DNA from 2 places in the Uliginosibacterium sp. TH139 genome. Region 1 is predicted to be linked to the other one. Evidence: riboswitches for the same ligand, from Rfam matches in the RefSeq annotation. Region 1 holds a riboswitch; the other holds the start of a gene.
The links. Region 1 has a riboswitch for cobalamin ahead of C0V76_RS15430 (energy-coupling factor ABC transporter permease). Riboswitches for the same ligand answer to the same signal wherever they lie in the genome.

Region 2: it holds a riboswitch for cobalamin, as region 1 does, so the genes downstream of both, C0V76_RS00100 (ribonucleoside-diphosphate reductase subunit alpha) here and C0V76_RS15430 (energy-coupling factor ABC transporter permease) in region 1, are expected to answer to the same signal.

What each region holds. Positions count from the first base shown of each region.
Region 1 is NZ_PKRR01000007.1:107,452-111,021, forward strand. It holds gene C0V76_RS15425 (sulfite reductase flavoprotein subunit alpha) at 1-1,713, shown strand, start outside; cobalamin riboswitch at 1,850-2,107, shown strand; gene C0V76_RS15430 (energy-coupling factor ABC transporter permease) at 2,294-2,959, shown strand; gene cobM (precorrin-4 C(11)-methyltransferase) at 2,962-3,570, shown strand, end outside.
Region 2 is NZ_PKRR01000001.1:23,102-26,671, forward strand. It holds gene C0V76_RS00100 (ribonucleoside-diphosphate reductase subunit alpha) at 1-1,558, opposite strand, end outside; cobalamin riboswitch at 1,659-1,817, opposite strand; gene C0V76_RS00105 (hypothetical protein) at 1,962-2,285, opposite strand; gene C0V76_RS00110 (glycoside hydrolase family 6 protein) at 2,337-3,398, opposite strand; gene C0V76_RS00115 (MFS transporter) at 3,567-3,570, shown strand, end outside.

The DNA of each region.
Region 1 (3,570 bases):
GAACGCGCGCCCCGCGTGAAGAAGGAGATGCCGCCAAAGGCCGATCTTAATGGAGCCGTGCCGGACATTTCGCTCGCCTGGCAGCGCTTTGCCGACAAGGTGCCGGCCTGGCGCGAGTTGCGCGTACGGCCGCCGGAAACCGCGTCGGCTGCGCTCGAAATCCTGTGGCTGCTGCCGGATGCCGCGCATCAGCGCGAGCGCAACCGTATGCTCATCGCGCTCGATGGCAAGCTGAAGAAGGACGAGCGCTTTGCCGAACAGAGCACGGGCAAGCGTGTACTGGCGATGATTCATCCGCTGCATATGGGGCGCGACTTCGGTCTCGCCGTGCAACTCTTTATGATGCTTTCGGCATTGGCACTGCCGGTGCTGGGGGTGACTGGCTGGCTGCTCTATCTTTCGCGGCGGCGTGGCGCGCGCGAGGCTGAGCGTCAGCGCAAGGCGCTTTTGCCGGTCGTAGGCGTAGCGGCGGAAGAGTCCATCCTGGTGGCCTGGGCGAGTCAGACCGGCCGCGCCGAGTCGCTCGCGCTGCGCACTGCCGCCGCGCTGCAGGCCGCTGGCCGCGCTGTGGTGATGAGGCCACTTGCCAGTCTTCAGCCGGCAGAGCTGGCGGGCTTTCCGCAGGCGCTGTTCGTGGTCAGTACCTTCGGCGAAGGTGAGGCGCCTGATACGGCTCGCGGCTTTGCTCGAGCATTGGGTTTGGCCGATCTGGAACTCGAACGTTTGCGTTTTGCAGTGCTCGCACTGGGAAACCGGCAGTACCGTCAGTTCTGCGGTTTCGGCCACAGCTTGCAGGCCGCCTTGCTGCGTTTCGGGGCTCAAGCCTGGCAGCCGCTTACGCCTGCCTGTGAAACCGAGCCGGCGGCTGTCGAGCACTGGTTTGCAGGGCTGAAGCGCTTTGGTGTGAGGGATGACAGCCTGAGCGCTTCAGCCCAAGCCGCGCCGGCCTGGGAGCCGTGGCGCCTTGCGCAGCGCACGCTGCTCAACCCTGGCAGCAGTGGCTCGCCACTGTTCGAACTCACGCTGCTGCCAGCCAAAGGGGAGCTGCCACACTGGACTCCCGGCGCACTGGTAGAGATCCTTCCCTGTCCCCATTTATGTTCCGTTGAGCCGGATCTACCGGCGCCACGTCGCTACTCGATTGCGTCGATCCACGAAGATGGGTGTCTTCAGTTAATCGTACGCCAGCATCATCATGCCCTGGGTATCGGGCTGGCTTCGGGTTTCCTGACCCTGAATTGCCCGCTCGATGACGAACTGGCGCTGCGGCTGCAGGCAAATCCGAGCTTCACTCTCGCTGAGGACGATAGCCCCAGCATTTTCATCGGCAATGGCTCCGGTATTGCCGGCCTACGTGGCTTGCTGCGCGAACGTGTGCGACGCGGCTTCGGGCGAAACTGGCTGGTCTTCGGGGAACGCCATCGTGCCACCGATAGCGTGTGCGAAACCGAGTTCGGAGTCTGGGTGCAGGCGGGCTTGCTGGAGGTGGATCGTGTCTTCTCGCGCGAGCCGGGCGGCGGCCATGTGCAGGACTTTCTGCGTGGCGAGTCCGCACGCCTCATGCGCTGGCTGGGTGAAGGCGCAGTGATTCATGTCTGCGGTAGTTTGCAGGGCATGGCGGGTGGCGTGGATGCCATGCTTGAAGCCTTGCTTGGGCGTGAAGGGCTGGACTTGCTGATCGCTCAAAAGCGCTACCGGCGCGACGTGTACTGAGCACACCAACGCCCCGAGCGACATTCGCTTGCATAAATTGTCTCCAGGCGTGGAAACATTCTTTTCTGAGGCGATCGCCAGGGTCGAGAGATCCTCTACAACATCGGGCGCTTTCAGAAAGCAGCGCTTTGTCGTTACACTTATCGCAGCTTCAGGTTCCTGCTCTGTGTCATGCACGTGCAGGTGAAATGGGAAGCCGGTGCGTGCAGCCTTCGGGTTGCGACAATTCCGGCGCTGCCCCCGCAACGGTAAGCGAGTCAAGAATGAACCGGTCAGCACGCTGCTGCTGATCTGGCCACTGTATCCAGTCGGGTATGGGAAGGCGGTTCATTCCGGTGTGCCTTGAGGCCACCACTCGCAAGCCCGGAGACCTGCCTGATGCATTGACGCAGGCCGTTGCGGTGGGCGATGGGGTGCATGTCATGAGGGGCCTCATTGCGTCCCTGCCTGTGCCCATCCGGTGTCCCTCACCACGGGCTGCAGCTCATGATGTTCATCCCTTCTTTCTCTCCTGGCCGTTCCGGCCTGCGTCGTTTCATCCACTACGCAGCGCCCGGTGGGGGCGCAAAGGAGAGTCGCAATGCATATCGAACCGGGCCAACTGGCCGCTTCCACAATTCTCGGCGCCAATGTCGTCGCCAGCGCGCTACTGGTCAGCCAGTTGCCGGGCCTGCTGCTGCGCCCGGCGCTGTGGCTGCGCACCCTGCTGGCAGCAGGTTTTTTCTCGCTGTTCATGCAGATGTATCACCTGCCGGTGGGACCGTCTGAACTGCATTTTGTTGGCGCCATGCCGATCTACCTGTTGTTCGGTTTCCTGCCAACGCTATTCGGCTTCGCCCTGGGGCTGCTGGCGCAGGGGCTGATATTCGAACCGCAGGATCTGCTGCATCTGGGCGTCAATGCGCTCTCACTGATGCTGCCGCTGCTGGCAGCGCACTTCAGCGTAGGCCGCCGCCTGACTGAGGCAGCCCGTAATGGCGAGATCGCGTCCCTGCTCAAGCTGGATGGTTTCTATTACTCAGGCGTCACCTTGATGGTGGGTTTCTGGCTCAGCCAGGGATTGGTGGCGACGCCACTCGTGGAGTGGGCTCACTTCGCTGCGAGCTATGTGACGCTGGTGCTCTTGGAGCCGGTCTTTACCTGGGGCATTGTCAGCCTGCTGACGCGAGCTTCCGGGCAGACGGACACGCCGGCCTGGGCGCGTCTGTGCCTGGATGAGAAGCTGGTTCAGCGCAGCGCGGCCTGACGATGTCCGTTGTCGCAAAGACGCCTGCCGGCCAGTCCGGCACGGTCTGGTTCGTCGGTGCCGGCCCGGGCGATCCTGAGCTCATCACGGTCAAGGGCCGTGGCCTGATCGAAGCGGCCGGCGCGATCCTGTTCGCCGGCTCTCTGGTCAGCGAGGCCGCTACGCGCTGGGCGCCATCCGCGTGTGTGATCACCGACAGCAAGGACATGACGCTGGAGCAGATGTCCGAGTGGCTCGTCGAACAGAGCTCACGCCATCCTGTAGTCGTGCGTCTGCAGACCGGAGATCCGGCGCTCTACGGCACGCTGATCGAGATGGTGCGGCCACTGGATGCGTTGGGCATTCCGGTGGGCGTGGTGCCCGGTGTTTCGTCGGCAATGGCCTCGGCGGCGGCGGCGGTGGAAAGCTTTACGCTGCCGGAGATCACCCAGACGACCATTTTTACGCGCATCGAAGGCCGCACCCCGATGCCTCCCGGTGAAGATCTTGCGGCGCTGGCGGCGCATCGCTGCACGCTGTGCATCTTCCTGTCCATCACCCTGATGCACAAGCTCGAAGCGGGCTTGCGCGCAGCGGGCTGGGCGGAGGATGCGCCGATTCTCGTTGTGCAC
Region 2 (3,570 bases), on a different contig from region 1:
CCTCGTAGGCAGTGCGGAAGGCGCTGCCGAATTTCTCGTGCAGGTCGGGCACATCGGAAGGCGAGAACAGGGTCCAGTCTTCACCGGCGATCACGCGCTGCATGAAGAGATCCGGAATCCAGTTGGCGGTGTTCATGTCGTGCGTGCGGCGGCGCTCATCGCCAGTGTTCTTGCGCAGCTCCAGGAACTCCTCGATGTCGAGGTGCCAGGTCTCCAGATAGGCACACACCGCGCCCTTGCGCTTGCCGCCCTGATTCACGGCCAGCGCCGTGTCATTGACCACCTTGAGGAAGGGGATCACGCCCTGGCTCTTGCCGTTGGTGCCTTTGATGCGGCTGCCCAGCGAACGCACCGGGGTCCAGTCGTTACCCAGGCCACCGGCATACTTCTGAAGCAGGGCATTTTCCTTCACCGCCTGATAGATGCCGTCCAGATCGTCAGCTACCGTGGTCAGATAGCAGGAGGAGAGCTGCGAGTGGCAGGTGCCACTGTTGAACAGGGTCGGCGTGCTGCTCATGAAATCGAAGCTGGCAAGCAGCTGGTAGAACTCGATGGCGCGCGCTTCGCGGTCGATCTCATTCAGTGCCAGTCCCATCGCCACGCGCATGAAGAAACTCTGCGGCAGCTCGATGCGGCGCTCTTCGATGTGCAGGAAGTAGCGGTCGTAGAGCGTTTGCAGGCCGAGGTAGTCAAAGCGCAGATCGTTGTCGGCCTTCAGGGCGGCAGCCAGGCGCGGCAGGTCGTATTCAGCCAGACGCGCATCGAGCAGGCCTGCCTTGACGCCTTCGCGGATCAGGCCTGGGAAAGCTTCCGGCAGGCGCGCAGCCATGGCGACCTGGCCCAGCTCCTCACCCAGCACTTCGATGCTCACGCTGCGCAGCAGCAGGCGGGCAGCCAGCTTGGAATAATCCGGATCACGTTCGATCAGGGTGCGCGCCGCGAGCACCAGAGACTGACGCACGGAAGCCACCGGTACGCCGTCGTAGAGATTGTGCAGGGCGTGTTCGAGCACGGTTTCGGCGGACACATCCCCCAAGCCAACGCAGGCTTCACGAATCTGGCCAAGCAGGGCAACTTCATCCAGCGGACGACGCTCGTCGCCATCCAGCACATGCAGGCGGGCCGGCGCGGCAGCGGGCACGGCAGCCTGCTGGGCGGCGCGTTCGGAAGAGCGCTTCTCACGGTAGAGCACATAGGCCCGGGCCACATCGTGCTGGCCGGCGCGCATCAGGGCCAGTTCGACCTGATCCTGCACATCTTCGATATGCACCGTGCCGCCGCCAGGCAGGCGGCGGGTCAGCGCACCGACCACAGTCGCCGTAAGCTGATTCACCAGCTCGCGGATGCGCGCCGAAGCGGCGCCTTGCCCACCCTCGACCGCGATGAAAGCCTTGGACAGCGCCACGCTGATTTTCTCAGCCTGGAAGGGCACCACAGCGCCATTGCGGCGGATCAGCTCGAGACCTGCCTGGCTGGCGGCAAAGTCGGATTCGCTGCTGGAAATGCTGCTGGGCGCGCTGCTGCGGGCGGCCTCGACCGCGATGGCGGAATGTTGCATGCCGGCTCTCTCTCTTGATGGGGAACGGCATGCCGGGGGGCGGTGAACGCAGGCCTGCAGGCAGCGTCGCATCGGCCCCGGAGACACCCCGCTCCAGTTGATGTTTTATCTGTGTGACGGCCGGTCTCCTGGCTGCCGGGTCAAAGCCTGTCGGCAGCCTTCCCGGATCATCCCAGTGGCATGCCGGCACTCGCCGGTCACAGTTGCGGGGGCAGCGCCAGCGAGCTGGCTTCCCGACACCGTCGGGACGGAGTGTAGGGGCTGTATTTAGTCGGAGTCAAGCCGATGACAACTATACCTAGTAGCAGATACAAATAACCCGACTAGATGTAGTGAAATCCAGAAAACCGCTTGCGGGCTTGCTGCAGGGCCACTTGCACTGGTTTTGTGCCACCCGGCGCGCTTACTCCTGGCGCACCAGACGCACGCCATCCACCACCATCACCCACTCACCCTGCTCCGGGTGCGGACGCTGGCTGACAACGAAGGTGGCCGAGGCCGGCCCCAACCCGGCAACGATGTTGTCGCCCTCGAAACGCTGGATCGGCACATCCAGCGAGGTACTGTTGCTACCCTGGGCGCGCTGGTAATACAGGCGGCCGTCACTGCTGATCGACAGCAGCATGCCAGGACCCTCCCAGTCGCCGGCATAGATCTCCTTGTCGGCAGGCAGGGGTTCGCTGCACGCGCTGAGCAGCAGCAGGATGAGAGGCAGGAGGCGTTTCATGCGGAGCATCTTCCAGGCGTAAAAAGCCCGGCAAGCGCCGGGCTAAGGGGCTCAGCCGCCCGTGGCGAGGCGATAGGCCAGGTCCGGCGAGAACTGGCCGGCGCCGGCTGCACAGCCATCGGCTTCGCCCGGGGCCTTGAGCCACAGCGCCATCTCCATGCCGCTACCAAGACTCAGTACCTTGCTGGTGGCACCGACCTTGCGGCCAGCCGGGTCGCACCATTCGCTGCCGTTCGGGCCATTGCCGTTGCGCGAAGAGTCGATCACATAAGGCTTGGCGGCACTGCCCTGGAGCTGAAGCTGCGCGATCACGGCCGCGCCGTGGGTCTGCAGTTCGGTATCGGCCCGGTAGTTGGACACGTTCAGGGCAAAACCACGCACCCGCGCCACACCGGCATTGATCAAGCGGGTAGCAGTATCAGCCGCACTCTTCCAGTTCGAATGGCCTGCATCGATATAGACCCAGGCATTCGGAGCCTTGGCGGCAAACTGGTCGACGGCGTAATTGAGCAGTGCCAGGCGCGCCGTGCGGTCGGCATCCGAGGGCAGGCAGTCGAGCTGCATCAGCGCGTCCGGCTCAAGGATCACGATCGCCGGCTTGCTGCCGATGCCACCAGCAAATGCGCTGATCCAGGTCTTGTAGGCGTCACCACCGCTGGAGCCGCCGGCGCTGTAAGAGCCGCAATCACGGCTGGGAATGTTGTAGGCAATCAGCAGCGGGATCTTGCCGGCGCTCTGCGCCGCGCTGGCATAGCCACTCACGGCAGTGGCGATATCGCCACTCCATTCGCCGAACCACTTGCCGAAGGCCTGCTGGGCGATCGCGCTGTTGATGGTGGCGGTGCGTGAGTCAGCGGGATTGGCGGCTACCCAGTTGCGCACCTGCGAATTCGGGTCGGAGTAGAAGGCGCTGAAGCCATTGCTGAGGCCCAAACCTCCGCTGGCACTGCTCGCCGTGCTGGAACTGGCGATGCTGCTGGCCGCTGTGCTGCTCGCCTGAACCGAAACCGACGACGCGGAGGCGCCTCCACTGCTACCCGCACTTCCACCGCCGCCGCCACACGCGGCCAGCATGAGAGCGGCCACCGCTCCGACCAGAAAGACCTGACGCATTGCTTCACTCCCCGAAACTGCTTGTTATGTGCGTGGAATCCTAAGCAGAATCCGTGACTTAATTCACGGAAACTCGACCAGTGGCACTGCGCTGCTGCCAGCTGTGAGGCTCGCCGCGGGCTCTGGCCTGCGTTATCCTCGCCCGGCATCCTGACCGGCTCCCTGCGCATGT